Regions from separate parts of the Cellvibrio fibrivorans genome, predicted to be linked through region 1. Evidence: predicted binding sites of a transcription regulator. Region 1 holds the regulator's gene; each other region holds the start of a gene.
The links. The regulator sigma-54, encoded in region 1, starts transcription at its own class of promoters, with help from an activator protein. The targets are predictions, from matches to a motif close to TGGCACANNNNTTGCNNT.

Region 2: the regulator sigma-54 is predicted to act here: its motif matches at 5,468-5,485, upstream of J2X05_RS01320 (ammonium transporter).
Region 3: the regulator sigma-54 is predicted to act here: its motif matches at 2,042-2,059, upstream of J2X05_RS02325 (choice-of-anchor A family protein).

What each region holds. Positions count from the first base shown of each region.
Region 1 is NZ_JAVDVX010000008.1:38,178-45,737, forward strand. Features, by position in the region: gene J2X05_RS18765 (HPr family phosphocarrier protein) at 1-74, opposite strand, end outside; gene rapZ (RNase adapter RapZ) at 78-947, opposite strand; gene ptsN (PTS IIA-like nitrogen regulatory protein PtsN) at 959-1,411, opposite strand; gene hpf (ribosome hibernation-promoting factor, HPF/YfiA family) at 1,510-1,800, opposite strand; gene J2X05_RS18785 (RNA polymerase factor sigma-54) at 1,910-3,568, opposite strand; gene lptB (LPS export ABC transporter ATP-binding protein) at 3,772-4,497, opposite strand; gene lptA (lipopolysaccharide transport periplasmic protein LptA) at 4,503-5,114, opposite strand; gene lptC (LPS export ABC transporter periplasmic protein LptC) at 5,101-5,712, opposite strand; gene J2X05_RS18805 (KdsC family phosphatase) at 5,716-6,258, opposite strand; gene J2X05_RS18810 (KpsF/GutQ family sugar-phosphate isomerase) at 6,275-7,246, opposite strand; gene J2X05_RS18815 (MlaC/ttg2D family ABC transporter substrate-binding protein) at 7,551-7,560, shown strand, end outside.
Region 2 is NZ_JAVDVX010000001.1:288,145-295,704, reverse strand. Features, by position in the region: gene J2X05_RS01340 (sulfite exporter TauE/SafE family protein) at 1-207, opposite strand, end outside; gene J2X05_RS01335 (transporter substrate-binding domain-containing protein) at 348-1,223, opposite strand; gene J2X05_RS01330 (TonB-dependent receptor plug domain-containing protein) at 1,363-3,321, shown strand; gene J2X05_RS01325 (hypothetical protein) at 3,334-3,966, opposite strand; gene J2X05_RS01320 (ammonium transporter) at 4,096-5,436, opposite strand; gene J2X05_RS01315 (polysaccharide lyase family 20 protein) at 5,795-6,559, opposite strand; gene J2X05_RS01310 (hypothetical protein) at 6,691-7,560, opposite strand, start outside.
Region 3 is NZ_JAVDVX010000001.1:545,353-552,912, forward strand. Features, by position in the region: gene J2X05_RS02320 (metallophosphoesterase) at 1-983, shown strand, start outside; gene J2X05_RS02325 (choice-of-anchor A family protein) at 1,060-1,995, opposite strand; gene J2X05_RS02330 (glycoside hydrolase family 26 protein) at 2,213-3,442, opposite strand; gene tsaA (tRNA (N6-threonylcarbamoyladenosine(37)-N6)-methyltransferase TrmO) at 3,627-4,349, shown strand; gene serA (phosphoglycerate dehydrogenase) at 4,473-5,702, shown strand; gene J2X05_RS02345 (DUF368 domain-containing protein) at 5,780-6,748, opposite strand; gene J2X05_RS02350 (alpha/beta hydrolase) at 6,845-7,560, opposite strand, start outside.

The DNA of each region.
Region 1 (7,560 bases):
AGGGTCGCCAGCTTGGCGGCGGCGCGCGCATGTAGGCCGCGCTTGTTGATGATATCGAGCGTTTCGGTCTGCATGATCTAGGGTTTTTTGTGTTTGTTAATGTCGCGATGGCGAACTTGAACATCGCTAAAACTGTGGTCGAAATGTTTTTGCAGCCGCTCCGACAAGTAGACTGAGCGGTGTTGGCCGCCAGTACAACCGATTGCAATAGTGATATAGCTGCGGTTGTTGGCCTGATAGCGGGGCAGCCATCGGGTCAGGTAATGCTCGATATCTTCGTACATCTCCCTCACCGTCATTTGCTCTTCCAGAAACTCAATCACTTCCTGATCCTTGCCGGTTTGCGGACGCAGATTGGGCTTCCAGTGTGGATTGGGCAGGCAGCGCGCATCAAATACCAAATCGGCATTCACGGGTACACCGTGTTTGAAGCCAAAGGATTCAAACAAAATAGCCATGGTCGATTCACTGCGGCCCACGACCCGCTCTTTCACCAGATCGCGCAACTCATGCAGATTCAGGTGGCTGGTATCGATAATCTGGTCAGCACAATCGCGGATGGGCTCCAGAAGCTGCTGCTCAGCGCTGATCGCCTCTTCCAGGCTAGTATGTTTATCTGACAGCGGATGCTTGCGGCGGGTTTCACTGAATCGCTGGATCAATACCGGTGGTTGAGAATCGAGGAACAGGGTCTGGAAGGGCAGATGCGCTTCTTTGAGGGTGCTGATCATCTGCGGGAAGATAGCCAGATCTTGCCAGGCATTGCGCACATCGATACCAATGGCAAAGCGGTGTTGGTCATCTTTGTGGATCTGGATCTGGGCAACCAACGCAGGTAGCAGGCTGACGGGCAAGTTGTCGATACAGTTGAACCCCACATCCTCAAGGACATGGAGTGCCGTACTCTTACCCGAACCAGACAAGCCACTGACGATCACCAGATGCATATAAATCCTGTTTACGAGGTTGTTAGCGCTGCATCATAGAGCGCTTCATTAGTTTTGGAGGCGCGCAGGCGCTGGCGGTATTCGGCGTTGTTCAGTGCGCCAGCCAGTGCTGCCAAGGTTTGCAAGTGTTCGCTGTGGGCATCTTCCGGCACCAGCATCGCGAACAGAATATCGACCGGTTGCGAATCTATTGCATCGAAGTCGATTGGATCGGTCAGGGTAATCAGTGCACCCACAGTGCCTTTACAGTGTTCAATACGGCAGTGGGGGATTGCAATTCCGTGGCCAATACCAGTGGAGCCGAGGCGCTCGCGGCCAATCAGGCGGCGGAACAATTCATCGGCATCAATATCGGGGATATCCTGCGCAATGGTGTTGGCGAGCAACTCCAGTGCGCGTTTCTTGCTGCCCCCTTCGACGCCGCAGAGGGTGCGGCTGGGGCTGATCAGGGATTGAATTTGCATGACAAGGTGATGCTGGGCATCTCTCAATAAATAATGCAGACATCGCAAGGTGGCGATGGCGGCGTAGGTTCAGTTAACGATGGCGAGCTATCGCGCACTCAGCGATGGCTGCGCATCTTCTCTTTGTGTTTAATCAATTGGCGGTCAAGTTTATCAGCCAGTGCATCAATCGCGGCATACAGATCTTCATGAGTAGCTTCAGCGAATACATCTTTGCCACTGACATGGATAGTGGCTTCTGCTTTTTGGATAAGTTTATCTACCGAGAGGATAACGTTGGTGCTGGTGATGCGGTCATGGTGGTGCGTTAAGCGCTCAATTTTACTGGTTACATACTCTTTCATGGAATCGGTAACTTCTACATGACGACCGCTGATATTTATTTGCATAGATACTTCCTCTCGCTAGAAACAAAACGGTTGCGACTGGCACAACCTCGCATTACATCAGTGATTTTTTGATCCGAACTTTATTGGTACTACTAATACAACTAAATAGCTAAATAGTTTTGCGTTCATTCGACGGCGGAATATTGAGTGATTCGCGGTATTTGGCAATAGTACGGCGTGCCACTTGAATCCCCTGCTCGGCGAGCAGGTCGGTAATCTTGCTATCGCTGAGCGGTTTTTTCGGATTCTCGGCACTTACCAATTTTTTGATAATCGCGCGAATTGCAGTTGATGAACATTCGCCACCACTGTCGGTGCTGACATGGCTGGAGAAAAAGTATTTCAGCTCGAAAATACCCTGTGGTGTGTGCATGTATTTTTGGGTGGTGACACGTGAAATAGTCGATTCGTGCATCTCAACAATTTCAGCAATATCGTGCAGCACCAATGGCTTCATCGCTTCAGGACCATAATCCAAAAAGCCGCGCTGTTTTTCCACAATACAACTCGCCACTTTTAACAGGGTTTCATTGCGGCTTTGCAAACTTTTTAAGAACCAGCGCGCCTCCTGCAAATTATCTTTGAGGAAGGTGTTGTCGGTGCTGGAGTCGGCGCGTTTCACCATAGAGGCGTAGTCGGAATTAATGCGCAAGCGCGGCGCAATATCCGGATTGAGTTCCACTATCCAGCGGCCATCGCGTTTTTCAACGAATACATCAGGTACTACATATTCGGTATCGCCATTGGCGATCATATCGCCTGGGCGCGGATTCAAACTTTGAATTAATGCCACTGCCTGGCTTAATTCAGCTTCTTTCAATTTGGTGCGGCGCATCAGCTGGCGATAATCGCGGCTGCCGAGCACCGGCAAATATTGTTTGGCAATTAATTTTGCCGAGTCTAAAAACGGTGTTTTCGGATCAAATTGTTGCAATTGCACCAACAGGCACTCAGATAGATTTTGACTGCATACGCCGCAAGGATCGAACTGTTGCAAGCGGTGTTGCACCGCTTCAACTTCGTCGAGTTCCAGCTCTTCAAAATCGCTGCGCATACCTTCAAAAATTTCTTCGATGGTGATGGACAGCATGCCGCTCGGTTCCACCGCATCGATAATTGCCATCGCCAGTACGCGGTCGCGATCCGACATGGGCGTCAGGTTTAACTGCCACATCAGATGGTCGTAGAGCGAATCAGTTGCGGCGCGGCGACTTTCAAAATCATTGTCTTCGTTGTCGTAATTGCTTGAGCTGCTGCTGGATGATGATTGGTAAACATCATCCCAGCTCGTGTCGACGGGGAGGTCACTGGGGATGGAATCGCTCCATTCGCCGGCGTCCGCACTAAATCCGTCGCCCTCACCGTACACATCACTATCGCCAAAACTCTCACTTTCACCAAAATTCTCACCTTCACCGAAGCTTTCACCGCCTTCGGTATAGCTATTGGTTTCGCTGTAGTTGTCGGCGCTGCTGGAGGAGAAATTTTCGCTCGCGGTAAAGTCAGTGCCGTGGTCAGTACCGGCTTCAGCAGCGATCTCTAACTGGCGAGTGTAATCCGCTTTATCCAGCTCACTGCCTTCGTAATCATTGGTGCTACTGGGGCTGTCGAAGCTTTCCTCCACTTCCAACATAGGATTGGATTCAAGCGCTTCCTGGATTTCTTGCTGCAGGTCTAATGTCGATAGTTGCAGTAGGCGGATTGCCTGCTGCAGTTGCGGAGTCATGGTCAGCTGCTGACCGAGTTTGAGCTGGAGAGATTGCTTCATTGTGTGAACGACAAACCCTTATAACGCAGGATGGAAAACATCAGATAGGTGGAGTTTAGTCAGGGTTTGGCGCGCAAGCAATAAGCTTAAGCAAGCTTTATGCCTAATGATCAAAGAATGTTACTTGTCAAGTTGTTTGTGTGTTGCCGAAGGTGTTGCTGACGGGCGGTTGGTAACACTGGTGGTGACGGGTTTAGCCACCTTTACAGACGGAAATGCTCGCCTAAATAGACTTCACGCACCTTGCTGTTGCTGAGTACGGTTTCGGCATCGCCCTCGGCAATAATGTGGCCTTCGCTTACAATATAGGCGGTCTCACATATATCCAGTGTCTCGCGCACGTTGTGGTCAGTAATCAGCACGCCAATACCGCGGTCCTTAAGATGGCGCACAATTTCTTTGATATCGTTGACCGAGATGGGGTCAACTCCGGCAAAAGGTTCATCGAGCAAAATAAATTTGGGGTCGGTCGCTAGCGCACGAGCGATTTCTACCCGGCGGCGTTCGCCCCCTGAAAGTGCCATCCCCAGGCTGTCGCGGATGTGGGTGATGTGAAATTCATTAAGCAATGATTCGAGCTTTTCCTGGCGCTGGGTGCGATCCAGATCCTTGCGGGTTTCGAGGATTGCCATGATGTTATCGGCGACGGTCAGCTTGCGGAAAATCGAGGCTTCTTGTGGCAAGTAACCGATGCCGGCGCGAGCTCGGCCGTGGATGGGCAGTTGGGTAATATCGCGGTCGTCAATTAATACATTGCCATTATCGGCGGGCACCAGGCCGGCAATCATATAAAAGCAGGTGGTTTTACCGGCGCCATTGGGGCCGAGCAGGCCGACGATATGGCCGCTCTCCACAGTAATCGAGACGTCGATAACGACTTTACGTTTTTTGTAACTTTTTGCGAGATGGCGTGCGTGCAGGCTGGGCATATGAGTTAAGGGGTTGCTTCAGTTGATGAGGATTGGGCTGCACTGGATGCGGCAGCGGGCTGGTCGTTACTGGTTTCAGTTTTGCCCGCCTTGGGTGGGATCACGATTTCGATCCGCTGGCCATCGCTGCCCGATGCACCATTACTGCCCGCCGCTTTCATCACTTCTTTTACTAAGTCGTAATCGATATGCGGGCCACTCATGACCGCACCGTTTTGCTCGACCGATGCATCTTCAATCAACACAAGATGCTCATTGCTGGGGGTATAAGTAATTTGTTTGGCAGCGGCGGTGACTACACCTTGATCCTTTTCCGGTTGCTGTTGGAAGCGCGCCGGGTTGCCGGTGGCGATCATTTTTTCAACACTGCTGTCGGGATTGGTGTGGATCACGATAGAGTCTGCCGAAATCACCAGTGAGCCCTGCTGGATTTTCACTGAACCAGTATAGGTGGCGACGCCGTTTTTCTGGTCGACGGTCAGATTATCCGCCGAACCGCGAATAGTTTCATTTTTGTCGCCGGGCAAAGCCAGGGCAGTGTTGCTATAACTGACAAAAACAGCAGCAATCGCTAGCGCAAATGGAGCGAGGGCAAAACGGAATTTAACGGGGATCATAAACAGCCTTAACCTGGGACTTTAACTGAAGCCGACTCTGCGCCAGGTCAGCATCCATACCTATTGCGTCTATCTGGCCTTTAGCGCTGCGCATATTAACAGCTTTGTCAGTTTCCGCGAATTGTTCACTGGCGCGCACCTGTAGCTCACTGGTGGTGATTTGGATCAGCCCCTGCGAAGGGGTCTGTTGCTGAATCAGGACATTGTCGAGCAGGCGGATCAACTGGCCATTTGCTTCACTGCGACCAGTGCTGGCACTGACCAGCCAGGGAGCATTAGCTTCGGCATCGTAAAACGCCATATCCGGGCGCTCGATCAGGGTGTAATCCGCATTCGAAGGGCCATCGGGATTTGCCTGGTAATGGGTGACTTGCGGTGTTGATAATTGGTAGTGCAATTTGCCTTGGGCATCGAATTCGCGAGTTTCCACGGCTTTCATATAAGTTTGGGGAAAGCCACTGGCGTCATATTCGTAGCCCACCAGTTCTGCTTTCTGGCGCAATGAAAAAGCAAAAAAACAAATCACCAGCGCGAAGGCGATTAGCCATGGTGCTGGCACATACTGGTGAATTCGGTAAGCGCGCTGCAACAGGTTCATCGTCTAGTCTTCACCGTTGTTCGCGAGATAGGGCGCCAAGGCTGCATCAAACGTCCCTTGGGCTTGCATTAACAAATCGCACGCGGCACGCACCGCGCCTTCGCCGCCGCGCTCGCGACTCTGCCAGTGGGCACGTGCCGCGACGCTGACATGGGCATTGGCGACGGTAAATGCGAGGCCGACGCGGGTCATTACACCCAGATCTGGCCAGTCATCGCCCATGAAAGCGATTTCATCCAATGCGACTGGATGCTCCTGCAGTATCTCCTGCAATGCCTCCCATTTATCCTCGCGCCCCTGTACCAGGATATTGATACCCAAATCGCTCGCGCGTCGGGCGACCAGATTGCTGGTGCGACCGGTGATGATCCCCACTTTTACCCCGGACTTTTGCAGGGTTTTAATGCCCTGACCATCAAGTGTGCTAAAGGATTTAAATTCTTCGCCGTTGTTGCCAAAGTAAAGGCGACCATCGGTCAGTACGCCGTCCACATCCAGTAATAAGAGTTTGATGCGGGCGGCGCGTTCGCGCAATTCAGGGTTCATGCGGTAATTCCGTTTTTTAGATAATACCTGCACGCAGCAGGTCATTGATTTTTACGACACCCACCAGCGCCTTTTGTTCGTTGGTGATGAGTAATACATTAATTTTTGCTTGTTCCATTAATGCGAGCGCTTCAGCGGCCAGCGTATTTTCACGCAGCATTTTGGGTTGGGTATTCATCAGTTCACCCACTTTGGCGGTACGTATATCCACACCTTTGTCGATACTGCGGCGCAAGTCACCGTCGGTAAAAATGCCGAGCAAATTACCTCCCTGATCCATCACCGTGGTCATGCCAAAGCCTTTTTCTGACATCACCATCAGCGCGTCCAACATAGGTGTATCGGGTGCTACGCGCGGAATGTCGTCGCCGCTGTGCATCACATCGGCAACGCGCAACAGCAGTTTGCGCCCAAGCGCGCCCCCGGGGTGGGAGAACGCAAAATCCTCCGCGGTAAAACCGCGTGCTTCGAGCAGTGCAATCGCCAATGCGTCGCCCATTACCAGGGTTGCGGTAGTGCTGGATGTGGGTGCTAGGTCGAGTGGGCAGGCCTCGAAGACAACACTAATATCGAGATTAACTTCAGCGATTTCGCCAAGGGTTGATTGTGCATTGGCGCTCATGCTGATGATTTTAATTCCAGCGCGCTTGAGCAGCGGCAGCAGAGTGACAATTTCGCTCGATGTGCCCGAGTAAGAAATCGCAAGCACAATATCATTCTTGGTAATCATGCCCAAATCACCATGGCTAGCTTCGCCGGGATGTACAAAAAATGCGGGAGTACCGGTGCTAGCGAGCGTCGCGGCGATTTTTTTGCCGATATGGCCGGATTTGCCCATGCCCGTAACTATCACGCGGCCGGCGCAATTAAGAATGAGTTCGCAGGCGGCAGTAAATTGGCCGTCGATACGTGCACCCAGCGCCGTCACTGCTTCGGCTTCCAGACGGATGGTGCGCAAGGCGGAGCTGACATAGTCAAAAGCAGCCATAAAACACTTCCAAAATAACGGTTTACGCCAGTGATGGCAGTACAAGGTGGGGCATTATAACGGGCAGGCTGTGCAAGGCGAGGGATGTTTGTGACTTTTTTCCCGTGTGCGAGTTTTGGTGGCACAGATGTAAATGGTATAGTGCGCGCCGCAAACCTGCTCACCGCGTCTCCGGTTTAATAAACCGCCACATCCATAAGCAACTTATAAAGAATGGCACCATAAGGAATTCGCGCTGTCTGAGTCTCGGTATAAGGCCATCTCTGACTTAATGACCACACATCAATTAATGGAAGGTTCTACGATGAAAAATT
Region 2 (7,560 bases), on a different contig from region 1:
ATCGATATTCTTCTTTTTGTGATGGACGTGAATGCCACCGGCTTTGGTGATAGCCGCATAAAGCAAGTCTGTACCCACTGCATTGGCCGGGCTGACACCAAAATAGAGCAGGATGGGCGTCATCAGCGAACCGCCGCCCACACCGGTCATACCCACAATAAAACCTACTATCAGTCCAGCTACTACGTAGCCAAGTTGAAAATCCATAAAATTCCGCCGCCAGGCTGATCAATTTTGAACAGCTTGCTCCGCTAAAGTGTTGATAATTAAACAGGTCGCGCAGGCTAACAGCCAGATGGCGTGATGGCTAATGCTTATTAGTTTGGTGCTTATAACTGGAAGTGTTGTTATTTAAGGAGCATGGGGTCAATAAAATACTGTTCGTAATCTTTGGGTAAATCCTTGATTAACGGATTGTCCAGATAAAAAATTTTGCGCATGGGCAACTGCGTAAACCGGACGCTTTGCAAATTGTGTTTGCTCCAAAGCGCTAGCAATGAACCGTCCGCATAAGCGATTTTTAATCCTTCTTCTACCCGCTGTTTAAGTGCGATATTTTTTTTGCTGAGATAAAAAAAGCGCGGCATGCGATAGACCAGCGCAAAACTTTCATCGTAAGTGAGGTTGCTGATGTGTTTGTACTGCTCATATTCCATCATCAGCTCATTTGCGCCGCGGCAGAGTAAATCATAGCGGCCACCTGCGACCATCCTGAACAGGCTGGTGTAGTTGCTCACCTCGATAACCGTAAAACCGTTGTGGCGCAGTATGTCGATGTCGGCCCAGTCAGCCCCTTGGCCCACAGTGTGGGGTAGTAAATCGGCCAGCTTTTTTGCCTGTTTGATCTTGTCTTTGACGAGCGGATTCACGAAGCAAACCCGGTAGCCAATAATGCCCAGCTCAATCGGGAAGTTGATGTAGGTTAATTCGCCCGAGTCTTCCAATTGTTTGTCGTAACTGATTTCCAACAGCATATTGGGATAAGTATTATTGCGCAGGCTGTGCAGCACGCGCGCGTAGCTGGCAGCGGGGGTGGCTTGTAGTTGGTAATCACCGTGAGTGGTGCGCGTTTTATCCAGGGCAAGGCGCAGCACCTCAATATCGTACACATAGCGGAAATTGCCGAAGTCCAGCGGTGATCTGTGCCAAACCACCAGCTCGGCCATGGCCTGTCCTGCCATGAATAGAATCAACAAAAAACTGATGCGAATGCGGTAGCTCATGATGCAGTCGCTTTTGTGTGAGGGGTTTAGTTAAGCCTAGCAGCGAATGCCATGTCAGTTAGTAAAAAGCGCAATCCACTCATTCGTCGGCTAGGCTTTAATCAGTAAATTAACCATTCATCCTGTTGGTAACCCCTGTATGCGTTTTTCCTGTCGCGATTGGCGAGGCTTGGTGTTATTGATTTTTACATTGTGTGGCTTGCCTGCTGCACGTGTTGACGCGGCGAACAGCACAGATTTATTTGAATTGTCACTCAGCGAGTTGATGGATTTAAAGGTGGACACTGCCAGTACGCGCAGCAGTTCCTGGCGCTCCCAGCCGGGCATTATTACCTTATTTGATTCATCCGATATGCGCGCGATGGGTGCCCGCACCTTACGCGATGTATTGCTCCACATTCCTGGTGTCAGCTTGGGGATGGATACGCAAAATACCGTCAACCTCGTTGCGCGCGGCAATTGGGCATTCGAGGGCAAGATCCAATATTTGATTAACGACTTGCCGGTGAATGATCTTATCTACGGCACCTTCCCGCTGCCGCCCAATTTTCCAGTCGCGCAATTGGATCGCATTGAAGTATTGCGCGGGCCAGGTAGCGTTAAGTACGGCAACAGTGCGCAGTTGGCAGTCATTCGAATTTATACCCGCGCCGAGCAAGAAACTCAAATAACCGTCAGCACTCAAGAATCCGCCAATGTCCTCAGTGTGAATGGCGGTAGCCGTTTTGATGGTGGTGAATTCAGCGTGTCGGCTAGCCTCCAGGATGGAAATTGGGGCAAAGGCAAGTGGATTGATTCCCAAGGCACACACGCGGATATTGCTACCAGCGATACGCGTGGCGGCAACCTTGCTGCCAATCTCGATTGGTCGGGTACACAAGTGCGTTTATTTCATCTGCAATATGGTATGGACAATATCCAACAGTACGGTGTGTACGCTCCTACGGCAAAAATTGATTTTCGCGAAACCAATTTTTTTATCGCGCACGATTTTGAATTGAATAAACAATGGAAATTAACGCCGCGTTTTGGTTATCGCGATGAAGCCAATTGGCGCTCATCCTCGCAAGCGCCAGATTTTGTCTACGATTACGATGTGCGTGCCCGCGCCTGGGATGCACAGCTCGATTCGATTTACCAATATGTGGAAGACGCGAGTATCAGTTTGGGGGTGTACCACCAAACGGAAATAGCGCGTGCAATTAGTGTGGATATGCCACCGCAAGAATATTTTCCGCCCGACGGCGAATTGCAGCAACAAACGCGTGCGATTTATGCAAATTGGGATTTGCGTATGAGTGATTATGATCTTTCACTGGGTGCGCGCGCTTCCCATCACGATTATTCCGGCAGTGCATTTACACCTCGCATTGGAGTGACGCGCGCAGAAAAAAACTGGCATATGAAAATGCTCTACGGCACCGCCTTTCGCGAACCGGATTTACAAACCAGCAATCCGATTTTTCATCCAGCGACGGAAACGTTGAAAGCAGAACAAAGTCGGGTAAGTGAAATAGAATATGGCCATACCCTTGGCCAAAAAAGTTATCTGACTCTCTCGCTGTTTGATCAAAAAATTAAAGATGCCATTATTTATTCGTACGAGCCGGGTTACACCAATAATCCGCCAATTAAAACTCGGGGTATCGATCTGCAATATTGGTTTACCGGTGATGTTGTTAGTCTGCGCGCTAACGCGAGTTATGCAAAAGCCAATGACGATGATTTATTGCCTTACGATGTGCCCAATCACTCAGGGCAAAATATGGGGGCGGCTAACCAAGTCGCCAATCTCTGGCTGGGGTGGAAAACACCGCTAGAAAATCTCGGAGTGAACGTGGATTTACGTTATGTCGGCAGCCGCTACGCACAGCAATATTCAGCTGCAGTAGATTCGATTCAAGTACAACAGCTCGCCGCGGAAAAAACCCTTAACCTGAGTTTGACCTACAGTTTTCCAACAGTGCTCTGGACGCTGGGTGTTAGCAATCTCACTGACGCTAATGTGCTTATTCCCCAGCCCTATAATGATGTGAGTACGCCTTTTCCTGCGGGTGGCCGCGAATACTGGTTACGCGCAGAAATCATATTTCAGTAAATACATTTTCAGTTACAACAAACTTTGGACATTGGTTGTTAGATGTTGTTTTTGCACATTGCTCACCGTGCTTTGCAAAATTTGATCAGCTTTAATCGGCCCCAAGTATTCGCACAGTGCTACATACGCAAGGTTGATTACCTGCTGCATAGTATTGATATTAGGCGTAGTGCCGGTGAGTGGCGCCATCTGGTTTAACCAACCGTGAAAGGCCCAGCGCTCATGTGTGGGCAATGAAATTTTGGTGAGGTTTTCCAACACGTAGAGACGGATGCGCGTCGAGGCATCACCTCCGGGTGTGTCAATAAGTTGCTCCACCAGTGCCATAAACATCAGCAGTATCGGCGAGCTAGACGTTTTCGCTGTATGAACAGTGTTGTGTTTGATGGGCGGATGTTCGACGGTGCGATGGTGACGGTCATCTTGCATCGATGAAAACGTGCTGACCAACGCTTGTAACATGCGTGAGCGCATATGGGCTATTTCAAGATCGTTACAGAGTTCACGTAAAAAATGTTGCAGGGCAAACGTAGGCTGGTGGGCGTATTTTTCGTCCCACAGGATTAATGCGTTGGCGAGTGTTTTACCGTTAATAAACGGCATAAGCGCTTCTTCAACGGCTTTACGTTTTTGGCTTGGATTCACTGATAGCCTCGTTCTTGTCGCTCTGTGATAGTGGTGATCGGCTGGGTTCATGATGGTTGATTTTGGATGGCCGTATAAATTGAGCCTATTTCCATCGCCGATTTTTAAATCAGTATTCTTATTAAACAATTATCGTTGTGAATGTAATGCGTCTGCGTTGAGCGCGCGCGTATCCTGAAATTCCGGGTAACCGAGTTCAGCGTGTTCGGTAAAATCCAGGCCGCGCTGTTCATGCAGCGTACTGGCACGTATGCCGATGATTTTGTCGATCAGGAAGTAACAGGGTAGTGCGACACCAAAGCCCCAGGCAAAGGCAACCAGCACGCCTAAACCTTGAATGCTGAAACGTTCGAGACTGAATAAATCCCCCGCAAAAAAAATCCCCGCTGCGAGTGTGCCCCAGGCGCCACAAAAACCGTGCACGCTCACTGCATCCACCACGTCATCAATTTTAAAACTGGCGATAAATTTAGGGGCGATGTAAGTAATAATTCCGGCAATAAAACCCGTGAGTAATGCAAACTGCGGGTCCATAGTGGCGCAACCGGCGGTGATACCTACTAAGCCGCCGAGGCTGCCGTTTACTGTGCCGGTTAATAGCACTGGCTGTTTACATAATTTGGCGGTGAGCATATAGCCCAGTGCACCCGTGCAAGCCGCGAGATGGGTGTTGAGTGCAATTTTACCGATGTCGATATTCGCCGCGAGTGTTGACCCTGCATTAAAACCAAACCAACCAAACCACAAAATAAATCCACCCAGTGCCACCATACTTAAATTGTGTCCGGGAATTGCGCGCGATTCGCCAGCCGCGGAAAATCGTCCGAGACGCGGCCCGAGCACAATAATTCCGGCCAGAGCAACCCAGCCGCCAATCGAATGCACAACGGTCGAGCCGGCAAAATCGATAAAGCCCATCTCTTTCAACCAGCCGTTGCCACCGTGGGCGCTGCCCCATACCCAGCTGCCAAATACGGGATAAATCAATCCGGCAATAATGCAGGCACCGATTAAATAAGCATGAAAATGAATTCGCTCTGCCATAGCGCCGCTCGCGATAGTGGTGGCGGTAGCAGCAAACATCATTTGGAAAAAGATAAATGTCCAATCCCATCCAGCGAGATCACTGGGGAAAAAATGGCTCTCACCAAACCAACCGGAGTTATTCACGCCGAACATTAATCCGTAACCTAGCGCCCAAAAAATCACACTGCACACACAAACATCCATGTAATTTTTCATAATCACATTGACGGAATTTTTTGCGCGCGCCATGCCGCTCTCCACCAAAGCAAAACCCGCTTGCATTAGAAAAACCAGCACACCGGTAATGACTACCCAGCTGCTATTCAGCGCAGTGGTCACTTCCATAATATTGGGTTCCGCTGCAATACAGTTTGCCCCCAATAAGATTGCACATACACCAATCGCAATAGACCAAAGCCGCGTAGCCGAAAAAATGAATCGCATAGCCAGTACCCGCAATGAGAATAAGTATGGTTTTGCAACTCATGTGCCATCGCGGGGAGGTATGTCGTGGTAGCGGAATTCGCGCGTTTTAGCCTGATATAAACAACGTGGTTGCACTTATGTTGTGCGCAGGCGAATTTGTGAAACGAAAAAGTGCACGAAAAAGTGATTTTGGGGGTGTCACTTGATCGTGTCCTATTATTTGGTTTTAAGCGTGCGTGATGCTGATAAGCAAAGTGATTGTGTGTTAGCAACCACTAAAAGATTGCTATACCAATCGTATGCAGATTGGGTGGGCAGCCCAAACAGAGTGCAACCTTAAAAAATTGCACTCTATTGGATGGCAAATACCTAGTGATTAGTTAGTGGTTGGATTGCAGGTTTTGCCGACCAAATGTTTATCCCGCTCCAACAACTCAGTAAGGTTGTCGGTTTCCATCGCACCATCAACTAAAATGTCTTCAACCGTTTTTTCTTGCGTACGCAAAATACCAATTTGGGTAAACATCAATGAGTCTTTCGCCGGTAAATTTTTAAACTGGTTTTTGCCCATATGCTGGCCGTTGACCCAGACTTCTGCTGAGCCGCGCTTGGGATCGGTTGACCAGCGGATATGTAGCGCAATGCGATGCCATTGCCCCGGTGCAGCGCCTTCCGGTAATTTCCAAAGCACCTCTTTTGCTGCAGTTTCCTGAAAACTTAACTCGCTGCCCGCGATATTAAAACGCAGCATCTGTTGCCAGCTTTTATCCGATTCCCAATAACCCAATTCGTGCTTGTGCTCACTGAGTTTTTTCGGCAGATAAAAACTGAACGCAAAAAAAGTCTCTTTACCTTCATGGGTATTGCCCACTGCACGGCGATGATGGAATTCGCTGCGATTCAAAAATTTATTGCCTTTCCACAAAAAAGAATCTTCACCGGTCAAGCGCACTTTGCCTGCATATTTGCCGTCGAAAACACATTCGCTGGTAACGGATAATCCCGCTGGATTAATAGGTGTATCCCACTGGGAAATATCACCGGTTTCAAAATCGCCCTGCCAGAGGATACTGGCGTTGGATGAATTGGAAAGACCGAATAGTGCAATTGCAGTGCAAATACATGAGAGTGATTTTTTCATGAGGCAGATCCTTGGAATTATTGTTGTTCGCTAATGCGGTAGTCAGGGATTTTATGCGGGCGGATAAAATAAAACGCCGATACTGGCGGGCAGTATCGGCGTTTTGTTATCTGCTGTCGATTGGTTGGTAATTACACTGGCTGCGAAATTACCCCGTTGCAAATTGGGGTAAAGGCGGTGAGTTTATCGAGCGTAGCGGCGTTGCCGAGGCTGTTGCCGGGGAAAACGCTGCCGAACTGGTTTTGCGCGCCGTGCAAAGCCATGTAATTGAGCACGACGGTTTCCACCAATGAGTTGACGTTGTTAGCGGCAACGACACCTGAGCCGGTTTCCACATCGCCGCTGGCGCGCATATGGCCGATTTGCTGGTGCAGGCGCTGCGCATCGCTGATGGTGTTCGGATCGCTGCTGGTACCGCCCATCAACACGGCGCGGCGCGCTGGGTTGTAGACGAGGAAGAAGGCGGCGCCGGTTTGCTGGTCGTCACCGGTCCAGACGCCTTTGCCTCCGCCCGCCATGGAATCATCGATCATGCCGTTGCTGAAGACCGAGCCGTCGCTAAATACATAAATCATCACCGGCATGCCTTTGCGTGCGGCGTATTCGATACAAGCGCCTATGCAGCGGCCTGCGCGCAGATCGCGCATTTCGCCGGTGGAACGGTCGCCGGTATGGTAGTCGTAACCGCCCATGGTGATGGTGCCCGCGCCCGCGTAACCGTTGATTACCAGCTTGGCGACTGAGGCGGTTTTGCGGAATTCGCCATCGCCATCAAATTCGTTCTGGGTGAACACTCCTGCTGCACCGACCAGATCGGCATCTGCAACTGGATCAATTGCGGACGGGTAGCCGAAGCGGTCGGCGAGGTCGGCGCTTTTCACGTAGCCGCAGCGCACCATGTCTTTAATCACTGCATCGTTGGTGGTGCCGGTGCTGACCTTGCCGAGTTTTTTATCGCTGATACGGTAGATGGATTCCATCACCGCAACGGTATCTTGCTG
Region 3 (7,560 bases), on a different contig from region 1:
TTTCCCATTTCCCCATGCAGGAATTTTATGACGGCGCCAGCGCTGATATAGCGCAGTTAATGGGCGAACAAAAATTTCAACTGAGCCGCAACCCAAGTACCAACACCAGCAAAATGTTGGCGGACACTGGGCTGAAAATTCATGTGGCTGGCCATATGCATATCAATGACACAGGTGTTTATCGCGGTGAGCACAACAAGGTGTTATTTAATATCCAGGCACCTTCGCTCGCCGCTTATATTCCCGCCTATAAAATCCTGAGCATCAGACCCGACCAGCAAATTGAAGTTGAAACTATTGTATTAAAAGATGTTCCGCGTTATGACGAGCTCTTCGGGCATTACCTTACTGAGTGGAATTATTTACGGTCTATCGATACGCCCGACATCTGGGATAAAAACATTCTCCAGGCCAAAAATTATCACCAATTTGCCGAATGGCATCTGCGCGAACTGGCACGTTTGCGCTTTTTGCCACAAGATTGGCCTGCAGATATCCGCCAACTCTTGATGCAATTAAATGGCGCGCAGCTGTTGATTATTTCTCAATTAAAAACCGACATTAGCCTTGCTCAAATAGGGGCACTGATTAATCATCAGGATCAGGATAATTCGCTAGCAGGTGAGTGGCAGCTAGCAACCAGGCAGGCAGCAAGTTTTGCAAAGAAAAACGGATTATCGCTCGATAGTTTTTCAACCTGGACAGGAACGGATTTAAGCGTGGATTTTTATCGATTGTGGAGCGCCGATCAGCTGGCGTTAAAGGATATTGATCCGCAACGGTTCAAGCATTATGAATTGCTCGCACAACAGTTGTTGGTTAGCGATCGGCAAAACACAAAAAAACAATCAGCTAAGCCGCGCACTATTTATCAGGAAAAATTGGGCACATTATTGAACATCCTAGTGCAATTTTCCGGCGATGCACCAAGCGATCATTTTTTGCTGGACCTGAAAAATGGCAAGATCAAACCACTCCCCTAGCGAGTCACTCATTATTGGGTAACTGGCAAAAAAAATGCCCCGGGTGATCGGGGCATTTTTTTAAAACACATTCAACTTAGCTGCGACGACGCAAGCGAGTAAGCCCCAACAAGCCCAAACCACTCAACAACAACACCAAAGAACCACTTTCCGGTACCTCTTCGGTAGGCGGGGTGTAATCCCAGTAGTAGTGATGAATTTGACCCGAGCCGGTGTAAGATTTAGCAGCCAGGGAGCCGTCGATATCATTCATGATTTTCACATCAGCATCCAATGCCAACACATTTCCTTTCCAACCATTACCCAAATTCAGGCTGGTAGCATCGTAGAAATTCCACAGGATGTTGGAGTAGGTGCTGGAGGTGAAACCATTGCCGCTCAAATTCACTGAACCCGGATTGCTTAGAACAGAACCGGAGACGTTGATGACTACCTTGCCTGCATTACCAAAATTCAATTGCCAGTTGGCGTTATTGGCAAACAGATCGCTACCCGCAATATTGAATACCACCAAATCAGTAGCAAAACCGCTGTAACTCATAGTGGTGCCAGAAACGCTCCCCACTTGGGTAAAGTCGCGATAAAAATCTGACTCAGCGCTGAGGGCATCATAAAAACCGTCAAGCTTGTCAGTCACAGCACCCACATCATCCAATTCCCTTACGCAGGAATTCTGGGGCAGACCGCCTTCATTACAGTTGAGGTTGCCGATCGACTTGGTCTCGCCATAACCCAAATAACCATTCTGGATAGTTAGGTTGGGCGAGGTGACGCTGCCGAGCACTTCAACGTTGTTGGTGGCATTGAATGACGAATCTGTCAGGTGCGAACCGAATTCGCCACTGGATTTCAGGTCACCGCCAATCAGCGCCTTGCCGTAAACCTTCACATTGCTGTTGGTATTCAAATCGCCAAACAGAATCAGGTTGTAGTCGCTCAAAGGTGAGGCAGATGCCATCGTCGACAGCGATACCAATCCAGCCACGGCAAATATCTTGGAACAAAACGTCATAAAAGTATCCTTTGTAGTAGTGTCATCTTATTTGTGTATTCACCACTAAGCACAAGGTATGCCTATTTAATTTTTTCTAGTGATATCAATAATTCGCGCCAATTAATGCCAAATACGTCACATTAAAGTGTCAATTTAGCCGACAGTTATAAAATGACAGCGAAAGACATTATTTTATTAATAAAAATAAACAATCGATTTTTTTCATCCAAAAACGCTATTCGTAAAGCTTTGGAAGCTCACTTTCAAACAGCACAAAAGGATGGGCTAAGAAGGTTTTAAAATCCTCGGCTGTCGCCTGCCCCGGATAGGGTGCAAAAAATTGTTCTGATTTTTCTCGCGCCAGATTGGCATTGCGCCAGACCATCATGTAGGTGATTTGCTGCGCCTCGGCGCCCGCCAAAATCGGGTTGAGGATGCGCTCAGTCCAGAAGTTGTGAATAGTTAGCCGGTTGTTGCCCGTCTCCGTGAGCGCAGCAATTTTATTGCGCGCCTGGGCAACTTTGACGATGCCTTTGAGCGCGGTGACAAACCCTGCTTTTTGTTCATCCGCCGACGCGGTATTAGCTTCATGGCCAACATCCCAGTAATTGTCCAAACCAATCACATCGACATATTCATCCCCCGGATAACCATAAAAATAATCGCTCTCGAATTTGCTTAGATCGATGCGGCTGCGGTCGGGTGAGTAGGCATAGATAAGGTTGTGGACACCTTTTTCATCGCGAAGGTATTTCACCGTGAATTGCCAGAGGGCGATGTAATCCTGCTCGCTCACATGGCCTTTGCCCCACCAGAACCAATCGCCGTTGTGCTCATGCCAGGGGCGGAAAATAATCGGAATAGCGTGTTTATTGCCGGCCGCATCGGTTGCTACCAGTCCTTCATTAAAGGCGACAAAAGTATCGAGGTAAGCCTTAAACACGTCGTGCTTGGCTCCGCCGGGAACCAATTCGTGCACCGTCGGGGTTTTATCCCATGAATTGGCGCCGGATACCGGGCTGTACATATGCCAGCTGATGGTAATAACTCCGCCACGGCTGTAGCCCGCCTTAATCCACTCCTGCATTTGCTTGAAGTTGACCCCATCCAGATTCTTTTCGTGTCCCAATTCCAAACCGCCCAACTCCCAACCGTAGACGGCCGGGTTGGAACCGGTCACATCGCGCACATCGGAGCGGTCGAGATCGCCCTCCCAATTGACGCCATAGGCGAGGCTATCTTCATGCCCGAACAGCATGTGCCGGCCGCGTAAAGCGGCGAGATTGTTGTAGAGCGCGAGGGTTTCGGCGCTGGCATTTTTGTCGCTGAGCTTGTGAGCGTAGCGTTGCTCAGCGATAGGTGGTGGTGTACTTGATGACGAGGACTGCTGGTCGCACCCCAGTAGCAATCCGCAGGTGGTCAGTACCGCGAGTGCTGTGCGAACAAGGGAATAAGATAGGCTCATGGGATCTCCCAAGCTGTAGATAGTTATTGTTGGATAACGTATTTTTGCACAATGTAACCGATTTCATTAACTGTATGCCAGCAGTTATGGCGCAGGATTGTGCCATCCCTCAACTAAAAACGGTTGAGATAGCGCAAACTTTTGCCTAGCCTTGCGCCACTTCACTTCTGCGCAGCGACCTTTTATGGACTTCAACTTCCCCGCCATCGGCCTAGTGCACTCCTGCTTCAAGGAGAAGTTTGGCATTCCCCGCCAACCGGGCCTGGCGCCGCTGGCCTGCGCCGAGATTGAGCTACTGCCGCCCTATAACGACCCTGCTGCATTTGAAGGCATGGAAGGTTGTACCCATGTGTGGATTCAGTTTGTCTTCCATGCCAATAAGCGCGAAGAGTGGAAAGCCAAAGTTAAACCACCGCGCTTGGGTGGTAACAAAACCCTCGGGGTATTCGCCACCCGCTCGCCCACCCGCCCGGCGCCGATCGGTTTGTCGGTCGTGCGTTATCGGGGTGTCAGCGAACGCAAGGGAAAACTGTTTGTGCAGATCAGCGGCGTGGATTTGCTCGAAGGTACACCGGTGCTCGATATCAAACCCTACGTGCCCTACGTTGATTGTGTATTGGAAGCAGAAAATTCGTTTGCCGATGCACCACCCGAGCTGATCGCTGTGGATATCCCCGCCACGCTCATGGCGGTGTGTGTCGAGTATTGGCAGCGTACAGGCACTGACCTGGCCGGTTTGATCACCCAAATTCTGCAACAAGACCCGCGCCCGCAATATCAGCAACTGGACACCGAGCGGATTTACGGGATGCGCTTACTGGATCTGGATGTGCGCTGGCGCTATCGCCAAAACGGTGCCGACCCGGCAATTATTCTGGTCGATCTGCAGGGGGCGCAGCCCGCCTGAGCTGTGGTATGATGCGCGCCTTTTTCAGCCTGCCCCTTCCGTCTCCCGTTTGATGCCATTGCTCCCGGAGACGCGCTGACCGACTTTTAATTTTAGGTGCCTGGCACTTTAGGAGTTGTTCCCATGAGCAAGACCTCGTTAGACAAAAGCAAGATCAAGTTTCTGTTGCTGGAAGGAGTGCACCAATCAGCGGTGGATAGCCTGAATGCACAGGGCTATACCAATGTTGAATACCTGAAAACCGCATTGGGCGAAGATGAGCTTATCGCCAAAATCCAGGATGCCCACTTTGTCGGCCTGCGCTCGCGCACCCAATTGACCCGCCGCGTCTTTGAAAATGCGCCCAAGCTGATCGCCGCTGGCTGCTTCTGCATCGGCACCAACCAGGTGGATTTGAAAGCGGCGCAAGAGCACGGCGTTGCGGTATTTAACGCGCCCTACTCCAATACCCGCTCGGTCGCTGAATTGGTGATTGCCGAGGCAATTTTGCTGCTGCGCAATATTCCGCAGAAAAACTTTGTCTGCCATCGCGGCGGCTGGGACAAATCGGCCAATGGCTCATTTGAGATTCGCGGCAAGACCCTCGGCCTGATCGGCTATGGTTCGATTGGCAGCCAAACCAGCGTGCTGGCAGAATCCCTGGGCATGAAAGTACAGTTTGTCGATGTGGTCACCAAGTTGCCGCTGGGCAATGCCACTCAGGTGCGCAGCCTGGATGAACTGCTCGCCACTTCCGACATCATCAGCCTGCATGTGCCGGAAAACCAATCGACGCAAATGATGATTGGCGCACGTGAAATTAGCCTGATGAAACCGGGAGCGATCCTGATCAACGCTTCGCGCGGCACAGTAGTGGATATTAATGCGCTGGCCGATGCCATTAAGTCCGGCCACATCGCCGGCGCTGCGATCGATGTGTTCCCGGAAGAGCCCAAAGCCAACGGCGACGAATTTATCAGCCCACTGCGCGGTTTGGACAATGTGATCCTCACCCCGCACATCGGCGGCTCCACCATGGAAGCCCAGGCCAATATTGGCTTGGAAGTGGCTGAAAAACTGATCAAGTACTCTGACAACGGCACCACTACCAGCTCGGTCAACTTCCCAGAAGTTGCCCTGCCCGGCCACCCGGATGCGCACCGCCTGCTGCACGTCCACGCCAACGTACCGGGCGTGTTGTCGAAAATTAACAAGATCTTCTCCGACAACCACATCAACATCGCATCTCAATACCTGCAAACCAATGACAAGGTGGGCTACGTGGTAGTGGACATCAACTCCCCTTACGATGAGATCGCACTGGAGCAGTTGAAGAATATTGAAGGGACGATTCGTTGCAGAGTGTTGTTCTAAGCATTACCAATTTTTAATAGCTCAATAAAAAAACGCCGCGTCCAGCAATGAACGCGGCGTTTTTGTTAGCGCAGGGATTAGACCGAGGCCGGAGCTGTGGTACGACGCTTGATCCAATGTGCCGCCAATTCCACTCCCAGCACCAACGCCACACCCAGAAAGGCCCATAGTATGGCCAGGCCGATGGTCGGCTCATTGCCCGTCACCGCGAGAAAGTTGAAAGGATTGAGGTTTTCTTGCTGCAACACCACGGTGCGACCATGGCTGTCAGTTGTAGTGAGCAGGGCGTTTTTCCAGGGCCAGGTGACATAGAGTGACCCCACCAGAAAGCCGATCAGCACCGACAGGGTTTGGTTGTGATAGCTGTGCAGCAGCCAGAGCAGGAAACGCGAGAAGACCACTAAACCGCAGATACACCCGGCGCCGAACCAGAGTAATTTCACGATTTCCAGATTGTGGATTGCCTGCAAAAATACCGGATACAGACCAACCAACAATAAAATAAAACTCCCGGAAATGCCCGGCAGAATCATGGCGCAGATGGCAACAAAACCGCCGAGGAACAAAATCCAGCCGTGCCCGGGCAACTGCGCGGGCGCCATAAAAGAGATGGCGAGAATAAATGCAATGCCGAACAGCAAACCAAAGGCTTCAGTCAGCCCCCAACCCCGCTGCTCGCGCACCAAATGATAAATCGACGCGGCGACCAAACCGGAAAAAAACGCCCAGACCAAAATCGGGTAAGCATCCATCGCCACTAGTACCACTGCAGCAAACGTCTTGAGGCTGATAAGAATGCCGCCAAACAAGGCCACCAGAAAATTGCCATTAATGTATTGCCAGGTTTTAACAATCCCCTCTCGCTTGAGCATCAACAGCACCGCTGGTGTACAGCGTTTGAGCGAACTGAGCCACTCATCGTAGATACCGGTAATAAATGCGATGGTGCCGCCGGAAACGCCAGGCACTACATCGGCGGCCCCCATACACAAACCCTTGAGCAGGATAAACAAGTAGTCTTTAATCGTTCGGTTGGGCTGATGCAAAGCAAGCTCCTTTTCTACGCTGGTCAGGTAGAGATAATGGGAAAGGGGAATAGTAAGCTGGGGCGAGTGTGCCTGATGAGCGCGCAGATCGACAAGTCAATCACCAAAGAAGTGGCGATTAATCGCCGTAAAAACTTGCGCCCGCAAATCGCTGCTCTCATTGACCAGTTGATGCCCGGCACCAGGAATCAACTCGATCCGGGCATTGGGCAATGCGCGCCAAATCTGCTGCAAGTTGTAACGCCAGGCGACTGTTAAATCGTCAGTACCCTGAATGACCAAGAGCGATTTCTCAAGCGGGGGAAAACGGCGGAACTGCTGATCCCAGGCCTTCATCGCCCCCACCCAGCGCACCGACAGCGTGCGCGATTGTAAACAATCCAGCTCATCAACAAAGTGGATAAAGTCCGGATTGTGGGAATTACGCGAGCGGCCGCGCGGCATTCGCTTGATAAACGAGTGCACCAACGCATACAAAAACCGGCCGGAATAGCGCCAGCCGCGAGGCAGTATCAGCGGTGCGCACAAGGCGATGCGCGCCAACCAAGGCGCCGGTCGCACACTGTCGTAACGCCAGAGATAATTCAATAACACTGAACCGCCGGTGCTCTGCCCCAAGGCAAAGTAAGGTGCGGGCAAGAGTTTCTGTGCAATGGTTAAAATTACATCCAACACATCGGCATAGTGATCAAACGAATCGATTGCAACCTGCTCTCCGCTACTCAGGCCATGGCCAGGCAAGTCAAACGCCAATACCGCAAAGCCTTGTTGCAGACCAAACTCAATCGCATTGCCAAAAAGCCCCACGTGAT